4 regions of the Citrobacter telavivensis genome follow, and region 1 is predicted to be linked to each of the others. Evidence: predicted binding sites of a transcription regulator. Region 1 holds the regulator's gene; each other region holds the start of a gene.

Region 1 (3,121 bases):
TCAATACATTGGTAGTGCCTGGCGGCAAAATGGGGCTGGCCATGGAGCTGATTATGTTGCCGTTGGTACAGCGACTGATGGAAGGGAAAAAAATCGAGTAAGGTAAGATTTTGCCGGATGGCGGCGTTGCGTTATCCGGCCTACTCCTGTCGTAGGCCTGATAAGTGCAGTGCCATCAGGCAGCAATCACTTCATACGAATGGGTAATATTGACCGCTTTTTCCAGCATCAACGCCACGGAGCAATACTTCTCTGCCGACAGATCGACCGCACGCGAAACGGCGGCATCCTTCAGGTCGTGACCCGTGACAATAAAATGCAGATTGATGTGGGTGAACAGGCGGGGTGCCTCTTCGCGACGTTCTGACGTCAGTTTCACTTCGCAGTTCGTCACATCCTGACGACCTTTTTGCAGGATAGAAACCACGTCAATCGCGCTGCACCCCCCTGCCGCCATCAACACCATTTCCATCGGGCTCGGCGCTTTATCACCGGAGTTACCGTCCATCAAAATCTGGTGACCGGAAGCCGACTCACCCAGGAAGGTTAACCCTTCAACCCATTTAACACGCGCTTGCATATTTTTTAACTCCAGTGCGTCAATTTTCCTGACAGATTACGCGTACATAACAATTCTCGCAACGGAAGGCGACCTCCGTCATGCTGAAGCGAGACACCAGGAGACACACGGCTAAAGCTATGCTAAAACAGTCAGGATGCTACAGTAATACATTGATGTACTGCATGTATGCAGAGGACTTCACATTAAAGGCTGCAGTTCGTTTTTGACGGCCTCTTCCCAGGACGAGGGAAGCACATTTTTGCAACCCCAGAGACAGCGGATTTTTTTGGCTCTGGAGACAGCTTATAACAGAGGATAATCGCGCATGGTGCTTGGCAAACCGCAAACAGACCCGACACTTGAATGGTTCTTGTCTCATTGCCACATTCATAAGTACCCGTCCAAGAGCACGCTGATTCACCAGGGTGAAAAAGCAGAAACGTTGTACTACATCGTTAAAGGCTCAGTGGCAGTGTTGATTAAAGATGAGGAAGGGAAAGAAATGATCCTTTCTTATCTGAATCAGGGTGATTTCATTGGCGAACTGGGCCTGTTTGAAGAAGGCCAGGAACGTAGCGCATGGGTTCGAGCGAAAACAGCGTGTGAAGTGGCTGAAATTTCCTACAAGAAATTCCGCCAGTTGATCCAGGTGAACCCAGATATTCTGATGCGCCTGTCTTCCCAAATGGCTCGCCGCCTGCAAGTTACTTCGGAGAAAGTCGGTAACCTGGCCTTCCTCGATGTGACCGGTCGTATCGCCCAGACGCTGCTGAATCTGGCGAAACAGCCTGATGCGATGACTCACCCGGACGGTATGCAGATCAAAATCACTCGCCAGGAGATTGGCCAGATCGTTGGCTGCTCTCGCGAAACCGTTGGTCGTATTCTGAAGATGCTGGAAGATCAGAACCTGATCTCCGCTCACGGTAAAACGATCGTCGTTTACGGCACTCGTTAATCTCATCGAAAATGACGCGCTACCCGATAGCGCGTCATTTTTGTTTTGCCAATGTGGCGCAGACTGATTTATCACCCAGAAATCAACTATGCACTACGTCAAACACTGGTGCTCTGTTTGCCCGTGGCCGTCGGCCTGCTCATCGGGCAGTTACATCTTGGCCTGCTCTTCTCTCTCGTTCCCGCCTGCTGCAACATTGCCGGGCTTGATACTCCGCACAAACGCTTTTTCAAACGCCTGATTATCGGGGCGTCGCTGTTTGCCGGCTGTAGCCTGATCATGCAACTGCTGCTGGCGCAGGCGATACCGTTACCCCTGATCCTGACCGGACTAACGCTCACGCTCGGCGTCACTGCGGAATTGAGCTCCCTTCACGCCCGCCTGCTTCCAGCCTCGCTGATTGCAGCGATTTTCACACTGAGCCTCGCGGGGAACATGCCGGTCTGGGAGCCTCTGCTGATCTACGCATTGGGCACGCTATGGTACGGATTGTTTAACTGGTTCTGGTTTTGGCTCTGGCGCGAACAGCCGCTTCGCGAGTCGCTGAGCCTGTTATACCGTGAACTGGCGGATTACTGCGAAGCCAAATACAGTATGCTGACCCAGCATACTGATCCGGAAAAAGCCCTGCCGCCACTGCTGATGCGCCAGCAGAAAGCGGTCGACCTCATCACCCAGTGCTATCAGCAGATGCACATGCTGTCGGCGCACCGCAACAATGACTACAAGCGGATGCTGCGCGCCTTTCAGGAAGCGCTGGATCTGCAGGAGCATATCTCCGTCAGTCTGCATCAGCCGGAAGAAGTGCAAAAGCTGGTCGAACGCAGCCATGCGGAACAGGTGATTCGCTGGAATGCGCAAACGGTCGCCGCTCGCCTGCGCGTACTGGCGGATGACATTCTCTATCACCGACTGCCGACGCGGTTCACCATGCAAAAGCAGATTGGCGCGCTGGAAAAAATTGCTAATCAGCATCCGGATAACCCCGTAGGGCAGTTCTGTTACTGGCATTTCAGCCGTATCGCCCGCGTGCTTCGCACTCAGCGCCCACTCTACGCCCGCGATCTGATGGCCGACAAACAGCGTCGGTTACCGCTGCTGCCGGCGCTGAAAAACTACCTCTCGTTGAAATCTCCGGCGCTGCGTAACGCCGGGCGTATCAGCGTAATGCTCAGCATTGCCAGTCTGATGGGGTCCGCGTTACATCTGCCGAAACCTTACTGGATCCTAATGACCGTTCTGTTTGTGACGCAAAATGGTTACGGTGCCACCCGCGTGCGTATTCTGCACCGTTCGGCGGGAACGCTGGTGGGGCTGATTATCGCAGGCGTGACGCTGCACTTTCATATTCCTGAGGGGTATACGCTGGCGCTGATGCTGGCAATCACCCTGGTCAGCTATCTGACCATCCGGAAAAACTACGGTTGGGCGACGGTAGGATTTACCATCACCGCGGTGTATACCTTACAACTCCTGACGCTGGACGGCGAGCAGTTCATTATCCCGCGATTTGTCGATACGGTCATAGGCTGCCTGATTGCATTCGGGGGTACCGTCTGGCTGTGGCCGCAATGGCAGAGCGGTCTGTTGCGTAAAAACGC
Region 2 (3,121 bases), on a different contig from region 1:
AAACGGTCACGTGATGCGTAACGTGGTCACCGCCTATGCACGCGCAGTGGATGCTGAACTGGCCGCCTGGATCGAACAACACGTCACGTTCCCGTCGACGATGGTTGACCGTATCGTTCCGGCCGTCACCGCCGACACGCTGGATAAAATCGAAAAACTGACCGGTGTGCGCGATCCGGCGGGCGTGGCCTGCGAGCCGTTCCGCCAGTGGGTGATTGAAGATAATTTTGTTGCCGGTCGTCCGCAGTGGGAAAAAGCGGGGGCAGAACTGGTCTCTGACGTGATCCCGTTTGAAGAGATGAAACTGCGTATGCTTAACGGCAGCCACTCATTCCTCGCTTATCTGGGTTATCTTGCAGGGTATCAGCATATCAACGACTGCATGGGGGATGAAAATTACCGCGTGGCGGCCCGCGCGCTGATGCTTAACGAGCAGGCGCCGACGCTGAAAGTGCAGGGGGTGGATCTCACGCATTATGCCGATCTCCTTATCGAACGCTACAGCAACCCGGCGCTGCGTCACCGTACCTGGCAGATTGCGATGGACGGTAGCCAGAAACTACCCCAGCGGATGCTGGATTCTGTGCGCTGGCATCTGGCGCACAACAGCCGTTTTGATTTACTGGCGCTGGGCGTGGCGGGCTGGATGCGCTATGTCGGCGGCGTGGACGAGCAGGGAAATGCCATTGAAGTGAACGATCCGCTGTTGCCGGTGATCCAACAGGCAGTGCAAAACAGTGCGGAAGGTGAAAGCCGCGTTGAGGCACTGCTGGGTATTGACGCGATCTTTGGTAACGAACTGCCGCAAGTGGCGTTGTTCACGCAGGCGGTGAAAGAGGCGTATCGGACGTTGCTGGCGGATGGGGCGAAAGCCACCGTGGCAAAATATGCGGCAAAAGTGAAGTAACTGCCTCAGGACTGCCGGATAATCAAGGCATTATCCGGCACTCACACCATTAGTTCATGCCGAGCCGAATCAGTTCTACCGGGGCAAATTTGCCTTCACAGCCTTCCACTTCGACTGTTTTTTCACGACGAATTTGCGCCGCATCCCGGCCCTCGGTATCAATCGCTTTGATGCGACCGGTATGGCCGGTGCCACTGATCATCACACGGCTACCTGTGGTGATTGCGTTACGGTTACGATCGTATGTCATCATGGTATTTTCTCCTTTCTAACTTACCGTCAAAGCCCGTGGGCTCAGGTCCCACGTAACGGGCGCTATATAAATACGCTTATCAGTCAGGATTTTTTTTGTTTTTGATCAATCTCACATCTTTTTTGATGCGGACATGCAGGGAAGAAAACGAGGAAACCTCATCTCACAGGAGATGAGGTGGGGGAATTACTCTTCGCTGAACCAGTCACTGTTTTCCTGGCGGATCAACAGGACCGATTCGCCAATTTCTTGCAGATGTTGGGTCATTGCCTGCTCGACGGCATCGGCGTCGTGCTTTTCCAGTGCGGCAAAAATATCGAGGTGCTGACGGAGTAACATTTCCGGCGGGGAAACGTGATCAAGGCTCATGTAACGCACGCGGTCGATAGTGGCCTTGATATTTTCGATGGTGTCCCATGCCAGTTGGCAGTCGGCAATGGTTGCCAGCTTCTGGTGGAAATTGTCATCCAGCTCGAAGAAATCATTCAGCTGCTTGCGCTCAATGGCAATCCGCTGTTGATTGAGATTCTGCTCAAGCTGATAGCACTGACTGTCGGTGATTTGGGCTGCGGCCCGCCGCGCCACTGCGCATTCGATAGCCTGGCGGACAAAACAGCCGTTTCGCACCTGCGAGAGGGAGATCTTGTTGACGTAGCTGCCGCGCTGCGGGCGGATCTGGATCAATCCGTTTTCCGCGAGCTTAATAAACGCTTCGCGCACCGGTTGACGAGAGACATCGAAGCGTACAGACACCTCTTTTTCGGACAGCGGCGTGCCTGGCGCAATGAGGCAGTGCACGATGTCACGGCGAAGAATGCGATAAATCTGCTGATTTACGGGCTGTGTAGGGTTGAGTTGCGTTTCGACGGTCATTCGCTCTTACTTTTTAAAAAGTTAACCCACAAATTCTACCACTTTTTTGTCGCGAGCTATACCCGGCCCGCAGGCCGGGAGGCAAAATTAACCGCGGTGAACGCTCAGTCCGGCAAATGACTGCGTCACAGGCATCATTTCTACCGTATTGATGTTCACATGGGCAGGCAGGGTGGCAACCCACCAGACTGCTTCGGTCACATCTTCCGGCGTCAGCGCCGTGGTGTTCTCATAGGTTTTGCCCGCTTTGTTGTCATCGCCTTTAAAGCGCACGTTGGAAAACTCAGTACCGCCCACCAGACCCGGTTCGATATCCGTGACGCGAACCGCCGTACCGTGCAGATCGGTACGCAGATTCAGGCTAAACTGACGAACAAACGCTTTGGTCGCGCCATAGACGTTACCGCCGGCATAAGGCCAACTGCCTGCCGTAGAGCCAATATTGATGATATGACCCCGGTTACGCTCTACCATGCCCGGCAGGACGGCGCGGGTCATGTAAACCAGCCCTTTGTTGTTGGTATCGATCATGGTTTCCCAGTCTTCCACACTGGCTTTATGCGCAGGTTCCAGGCCCAGCGCCAGACCGGCGTTATTGACCAGCAGGTCGATATCACGCCACCCGGCAGGCAATGACGCCAGCATCTCCTCAATGGCCGCGCGGTTGCGGACATCCAGTTGCGCGGTCAGCACGTTATCACCCAGCGACTCTTTTAACTCTTGCAGGCGTTCCTGGCGACGGCCAGTGGCAATGACTTTATGCCCGTTCTCAACAAAACGACGTGTAATGCATTCACCAAAACCTGCTGTTGCTCCGGTTACTAAAACGATCATCTCACTGTTCCTCAACGCTTTTTACGTTTAACTACCATAGCACGCGATCCGCCCACGCGGGTAATCCTGGTTTTACAGGATTGCGGTCTTTTACCCTGAAGCCTACTCTATTGAACAAATCGTTTTCAGGAGTGAAAGATGTCGTTAACGAATCCGTTCTTTAGCCACAGCCTGTTACCGTATCAGGCACCCCGTTTTGATCTGATTGAAGTCAGTCATTATCGTCCCGCATTTGATGAAGGGATGAAGCAAAA
Region 3 (3,121 bases), on a different contig from region 1:
TCTTCATTCACTTAGCCCCCGTTGCGTTTCAGTTGCATCTCAGCATGGTGGCGTTTCTCGCCGAACATCACCACAATGAGCAGGATAACCGCCAGAATGCTGCCGCCGATCATCACCATGAAGCCGCCGTCCCAGCCGAAGAAGTCAACGGTGTAGCCGACAATGGCGCTGGCCGCCACGGAACCACCGAGGTAACCAAACAGGCCGGTAAAGCCAGCTGCCGTCCCTGCGGCTTTTTTCGGTGCCAGCTCCAGCGCATGCAGACCAATCAACATCACCGGGCCGTAAATCAGGAAGCCGATCACAATCATACAAATCATATCGACGGTCGGGTTACCTGCCGGGTTCATCCAGTAAATGATGGTGGCGATAGTCACCAGCGTCATAAAGAACACGCCGGTCGCACCACGGTTGCCACGGAACACTTTGTCCGACATCCAGCCACACAGCAGCGTCCCGGGGATCCCTGCGTATTCATAGAAGAAGTAGGCCCAGGAGGATTTATCCAGCGCAAAATGCTTCACTTCTTTCAGATAGGTCGGAGACCAGTCGAGAATGCCATAGCGCAGCAGATAGACGAACACGTTCGCGATAGCGATGTACCACAGCAATTTGTTCGGCAGGATGTACTGCATGAAGATCTGCTTCGCCGTCAGTTCTTCTTCCGCTTTTTCGTTGTAATCATCCGGGTAGTCGTTTTTGTACTCTTCGATGGGCGGCAGACCGCAGGATTGCGGAGTATCACGCATCAGCGCGAAAGCGAAAATTGCCACCAGAATGGCGCCGAACGCTGGCATATACAGCGCCGCTTTCCAGTCGTTAAACCAGGCCATCCCGAGCAGGAACAGCAGCGGAGGGATCCCGCCACCGACGTTATGCGCACAGTTCCAGACGGAGACGATTCCGCCACGTTCTTTCTGCGACCACCAGTGCACCATGGTGCGTCCGCACGGCGGCCACCCCATCCCCTGGAACCACCCGCAGAGGAACAGCAGCACAAACATCACGGCAATGCTCGATGTCGCCCACGGCACAAAGCCCATGAACAGCATCACTGCCGCCGCCAGAATCAGACCGGCAGGGAGGAAAACGCGCGGATTCGAGCGATCCGAAACCGAGCCCATGATGAATTTCGAAAATCCGTAAGCAATGGAGATCCCCGAGAGGGCAAAACCTAAATCTCCCCGCGAAAAGCCTTGCTCTACCAGATAGGGCATCGCCAGAGCAAAGTTCTTGCGCACCAGATAATACGCGGCATAGCCAAAGAATATTCCCAGGAATATCTGCCAGCGAAGCCGACGGTAAGTCGGATCGATTTCCGCCGCTGGCAAGCGAGCTTTATGCGCCGCTGGTTTAAAAATACTCAACATAATGTAGCCTCCGTGGCCCGTCTTTTATAAGTAGTAAACACCGCAGGTAGTTCGAGCGCCCCCCGCAGATTCCCGTATGGCGGCGATGTTAGGTAAAGATACCTGTCGTGAATGTGAATTGCAGCACATATTGTTACAGATTTATGACAAATGTTCAGAAAGGCGCACGAAATCACGTTTCATTTTCGAATCATGAGCGAATATGCGCGAAATCAAACAAACCATGTTTTTTATGTGGCTAAATGATAAAAAACGAACTGTGAGGGAAAGCAATGAAAACTCGCGACTCGCAAACAAGTGACGTGATTATCATTGGAGGCGGTGCCACAGGCGCAGGGATTGCCCGTGACTGCGCGCTACGCGGTCTACGTGTCATCTTAGTCGAACGTCATGATATTGCGACCGGTGCGACCGGCCGTAACCATGGACTGCTGCACAGCGGTGCGCGCTATGCCGTGACTGACGCGGAATCTGCCCGTGAATGCATCAGCGAAAACCAAATTCTGAAACGTATCGCCCGCCACTGCGTTGAGCCAACGGACGGTCTGTTTATTACCTTGCCGGAGGATGAACTTTCCTTCCAGACCACCTTTATCCGCGCCTGCGAAGAAGCGGGGATTCGTGCAGAAGCAGTCGATCCGCAACAGGCGCGGATGATTGAGCCGTCGGTAAATCCGCAACTGATCGGCGCGGTCAAAGTGCCGGACGGCACCGTTGACCCGTTCCGCCTGACCGCGGCCAATATGCTCGATGCGAAAGAGCACGGCGCCATCATCCTGACCGCCCACGAAGTGACTGGACTTATCCGCGAAGGCGCGACCGTCAGCGGTGTCCATGTGCGCAACCATCTCAACGGCGAAACACAAACCCTGCATGCGCCGGTGGTGGTTAATGCCGCCGGGATCTGGGGACAGCGGATCGCGGAATATGCTGATTTGAGTATCCGCATGTTCCCGGCAAAAGGATCGCTGCTGATTATGGACCACCGCATCAACCAGCACGTCATCAACCGCTGCCGTAAGCCGTCTGACGCCGATATTCTGGTGCCCGGCGACACGATTTCGCTGATTGGCACGACCTCAACCCACATTGATTACAACGATATCGACAGCAACAGGGTGACCGCCGATGAGGTCGATATTCTGCTGCGTGAAGGTGAAAAGTTGGCGCCGATTATGGCGAAAACCCGTATTCTGCGCGCCTACTCCGGGGTGCGCCCGCTGGTAGCCAGTGATGACGATCCGAGTGGTCGTAACGTCAGCCGCGGCATTGTGCTGTTCGATCACGCGAAACGCGACGGCCTCGACGGGTTTATCACTATTACCGGCGGCAAACTGATGACCTACCGCCTGATGGCGGAATGGGCTACCGACGCGGTCTGCCGTAAGCTTGGCAACACGCGCCCTTGCATCACCGCAGACACACCGCTACCGGGTTCACAGGAACCGACGGAAAGCACGCTGAAGCGTGTGATCTCCTTGCCCGCCCCACTGCGCGGATCAGCGGTGTATCGCCACGGCGACCGTACGCCGGCGTGGCTGAGCCATGGCCGCCAGCACCGCAGCCTGGTCTGTGAGTGCGAAGCCGTCACCGCGGGTGAAGTACAGTACGCCGTCGAAAATTTAAACGTTAACAGCCTGCTGGATCTCCGTCGTCGCACCCGCGTAGGGATGGGCACCTGTCAGGGCGAACTCTGCGCCTGTCGTGCTGCCGGGTTGCTGCAACGCTTTAACATCACCACCGCTGCACAA
Region 4 (3,121 bases), on a different contig from region 1:
CCGCGGCAATTTCATCCTGCGTCAGGCGGTTTTCGACGCCGCTTGCCCCCTGGGTTTCGACTTTAATGGTATGGCCGAGCGAACGCGCTTTTTGTTCCAGCGCTTCCGCGACCATGTAGGTGTGAGCAATGCCCGCAGGACAGTTGGTGATTGCCACTAAACGTAAGGATGACTGCATAGCCGCTTCCTTATGAGGTTAAGGTCTGATTTAACAGGGCAAGCACCTGGCTGGCGTCACCCTGCTTCAGTTGATTGATGAAATCCTGATGGATAATTTTGCGGCATAGCGTGCCGATGATTTTGATCTGCTCCTCTTCACCGGTTTGCGGCACGCCGAGGCAAATCCAGCAGTTGACGCCTTCGCCGTCGCTCGCCTTCCAGTCAAGACTCTGGGTTTTACGGGCAAACAGAACAAAGGGTTGCTTCACGCAGACGCTTTTTCCGTGAGGAACGGCGATACCTGAGCCGAATCCCGTGGAATGCAGTTTTTCCCGCATCAGTAGCGTTTGCAGAAATAACGGACGATCGGTGATATAGCCATTCTTAAACGCTATTTCCGCCAGCTGTTTGAGAATGGAATAAGGGGTGTTGCCCTGAATATTCAGATCAATACAGTGTGCGCCGAGTTCTGACATAGAGTGACTCCGTTAAAATCATTTTTATGATTTTAACGATGAACAGACGATGAGATGAGCGGCAATATGTCAGCGGGCAATGACATAATTCGCGCTAAGCATGTGCAGGCTTTGTGCACAAGCCCACATTTTGACGCCTCACACCGGGAAAATAGAGGCGTTGTGGACCTCTTAATCGTAAAAAAAAGCGATGGTTATCACATTTTTCTCTTTTTATAAAAGCGACATAACCCGTTGCCGAGGGCGTCTTAATGTCGGTTTTTTCATATTTAATTAACTCAATGATAAGTAAGGAAATTAAAAAGCAATTTATAGATAAAATTCAATTTACAAATGAGATATGCATCACAAAAAACAGCTTTATAATGAGCTTGTCAATATTAGGTGATTACAAATTTATCAGCATTATGTGATCTTCATTGCAAATATCAAGCATGGAGTCAGGGAAAAATGTTTCCACGGACGCTTCGGAGGAAACGCAATGAAAATGGGTATTGTCATTAGTGGTGGAGACGTTTCTGGAATAAATAATTTCATATTCCAGGTCGCCAGACTCGCAGATGCAAAAATTACGTTATTCAATGGTGGTATTACCGGCTTGCTGGAGAAAAATCACCATGACGTGACATGGCGGGATTTGGTCGATTTTTCTATCGCGGCGATACCTGTTATTACCTCGGGAAGAACCACCCGGAAGTTGCAGCGTAGCGAGTATGAAACGATCGCCAGAAAACTTAAGTCGTTGCACATTGATGTGCTGATTATGGCGGGCGGCGACGGCAGTTTACAGTTTCTCAATACCCTGAGCGAGTTTGATGTTAATTGTTTTGGCGTAGGGATGACTATCGATAATGATGTTTATGGCAGCCATTATACGATTGGTTTTTCGACCGCCTGCGAACAGATTATTAAGGAGGTTTCACGTTTAAGAAATACCGGCAGAGCGCTGCCCGGCCGCGTGTTTATGGTGGAATTGTTGGGCGGATATTGTGGTGAATTAACCCTGCAATCGGCCATTAAATGTAATGCAGATATTGCCCTGATCCCGGAATCCCAGATGCCGCTTGAAACCTTAGCGCAGCGGGTGAAGCAGAAACTGGCCATCCAGAACAGCGTGATTATTCTGTGCTCCGAAGGCTACACCCGAGAATATTCTCCCGGCTTTCAGGGAGCGATTGACACAATGATTAAACAACTCGAACCGCGAATTGGCGAGCGAATTCGTAAAACGATAGTCGGTTACGGTTTACGGAATGGCGATCCGACCTGTGAAGAAATTTATCAGGGCACCATTATGGCGAGCGAAGTGGTTCGGTGCATCCAGTCAGGGATGAAAAATAAAGCGATTATTATAAATCAAAGCAATAAACCTATTCCGATTGATCTCGTAAGTATGAAAAAACGTCTGGTTGATACAGAAGGACATCATTACAAACTTGCCAAACAACTCAATATTATTTGAGGAGACCTTACATGCTGAAAATTCTTTGCGTATGTGGCTGCGGCCTCGGTTCAAGTTTTGCTATTGAAATGACGGCGAAAGCGGTTTTAAAGAAACTGGAAATTCCTGCGCATATCGAACATACCACGGTATCCGAAGCGGGAGCGTTTAAATCTGACATGATCCTGACGCAAAAAACCTTTGCTGATATCTTAACGGCTGATGCCAGCGAAGAAGAAATTAAACGGGTCGTGGTTCTGAATAAGCTCACAGACAAAGACGAAATTGAAGCCAAGATCGTCGCGTTTTTAAAAGAGCGGAATCTGAAGGTAGCCCATTATGAATAGCTTCGTTGAATTCATCGTTAAAGATTTGCTCGGTCAGGCGTCGATATTAATTGCTTTTATCGCGATGCTCGGGCTTATCCTGCAAAAGAAATCGCCGGGAAAAACCGCTGAAGGCACGTTTAAAACGTTGCTCGGTTTTTTAATCATGATGGCCGGGATTAATATTATTGTCGCCACACTGACCTTCCTGAACGATATTTTTACTCAGGGATTTGGCATGAAGGGTTACATTACCGATGTGGCCGCCATTGCCGGATTAGCCAACCGCGAGTTGGGCTCAGAAGTGGCGTTAACCCTGATGGTGATTTTTGCTGTCAACATCATCATCGCGCGTCTGACGCCGCTGAAATACATCTTCCTGACCGGACAGGCGTTATTGTGGATGGCGACCATTGGCGCGGTCATTGGCTATAAATCGGGTCTTACCGGACTGCCGCTGATTCTGACCGGTGGTATTTTTGGCGGCATCATGGCGGTTCTGATGCCTGCGCTGGCGCAACCGGTGGTCAGACGTATCACCGGCTCGGATGATGTGGCGCTGGGACACTTTTGCACCATTGGCTACCTGGTACAGGCGGCGGTGGCTAAGGTGGTGGGCAAAGGGTCCCGCTCCACGGAAGACCTCGAATTACCTGATAACTTCAAGTTCTTACAGGATACCTACCTCGCAATGGCGGTCGTGATGGTACCGATGTACC

Evidence for each region. Region 1 encodes CRP, which controls carbon source genes, mostly activating them, when cyclic AMP is high. Its sites were predicted from a motif close to ATGTGANNNNNNTCACAT; they were not measured.
Region 2: the regulator CRP is predicted to act here: its motif matches at 1,260-1,277, upstream of ydfZ (putative selenium delivery protein YdfZ).
Region 3: the regulator CRP is predicted to act here: its motif matches at 1,482-1,499, upstream of glpT (glycerol-3-phosphate transporter).
Region 4: the regulator CRP is predicted to act here: its motif matches at 969-986, upstream of ACERJC_RS21500 (6-phosphofructokinase).

Annotation. Positions count from the first base shown of each region.
Region 1 is NZ_JBGUBF010000003.1:464,068-467,188, reverse strand. Features, by position in the region: gene ACERJC_RS16850 (phosphoribulokinase) at 1-101, shown strand, start outside; gene ACERJC_RS16845 (OsmC family protein) at 176-580, opposite strand; gene crp (cAMP-activated global transcriptional regulator CRP) at 888-1,520, shown strand; gene ACERJC_RS16835 (YccS/YhfK family putative transporter) at 1,572-3,121, shown strand, end outside.
Region 2 is NZ_JBGUBF010000001.1:1,335,381-1,338,501, forward strand. Features, by position in the region: gene ACERJC_RS06415 (mannitol dehydrogenase family protein) at 1-907, shown strand, start outside; gene ydfZ (putative selenium delivery protein YdfZ) at 957-1,160, opposite strand; gene ACERJC_RS06425 (GntR family transcriptional regulator) at 1,347-2,033, opposite strand; gene ydfG (bifunctional NADP-dependent 3-hydroxy acid dehydrogenase/3-hydroxypropionate dehydrogenase YdfG) at 2,121-2,867, opposite strand; gene dcp (peptidyl-dipeptidase Dcp) at 3,006-3,121, shown strand, end outside.
Region 3 is NZ_JBGUBF010000001.1:2,249,387-2,252,507, forward strand. Features, by position in the region: gene glpQ (glycerophosphodiester phosphodiesterase) at 1-7, opposite strand, end outside; gene glpT (glycerol-3-phosphate transporter) at 12-1,370, opposite strand; gene glpA (anaerobic glycerol-3-phosphate dehydrogenase subunit A) at 1,643-3,121, shown strand, end outside.
Region 4 is NZ_JBGUBF010000007.1:107,025-110,145, reverse strand. Features, by position in the region: gene ACERJC_RS21510 (PTS fructose-like transporter subunit IIBC) at 1-178, opposite strand, end outside; gene ACERJC_RS21505 (PTS fructose transporter subunit IIA) at 189-635, opposite strand; gene ACERJC_RS21500 (6-phosphofructokinase) at 1,117-2,097, shown strand; gene ACERJC_RS21495 (PTS sugar transporter subunit IIB) at 2,109-2,423, shown strand; gene ACERJC_RS21490 (PTS sugar transporter subunit IIC) at 2,416-3,121, shown strand, end outside.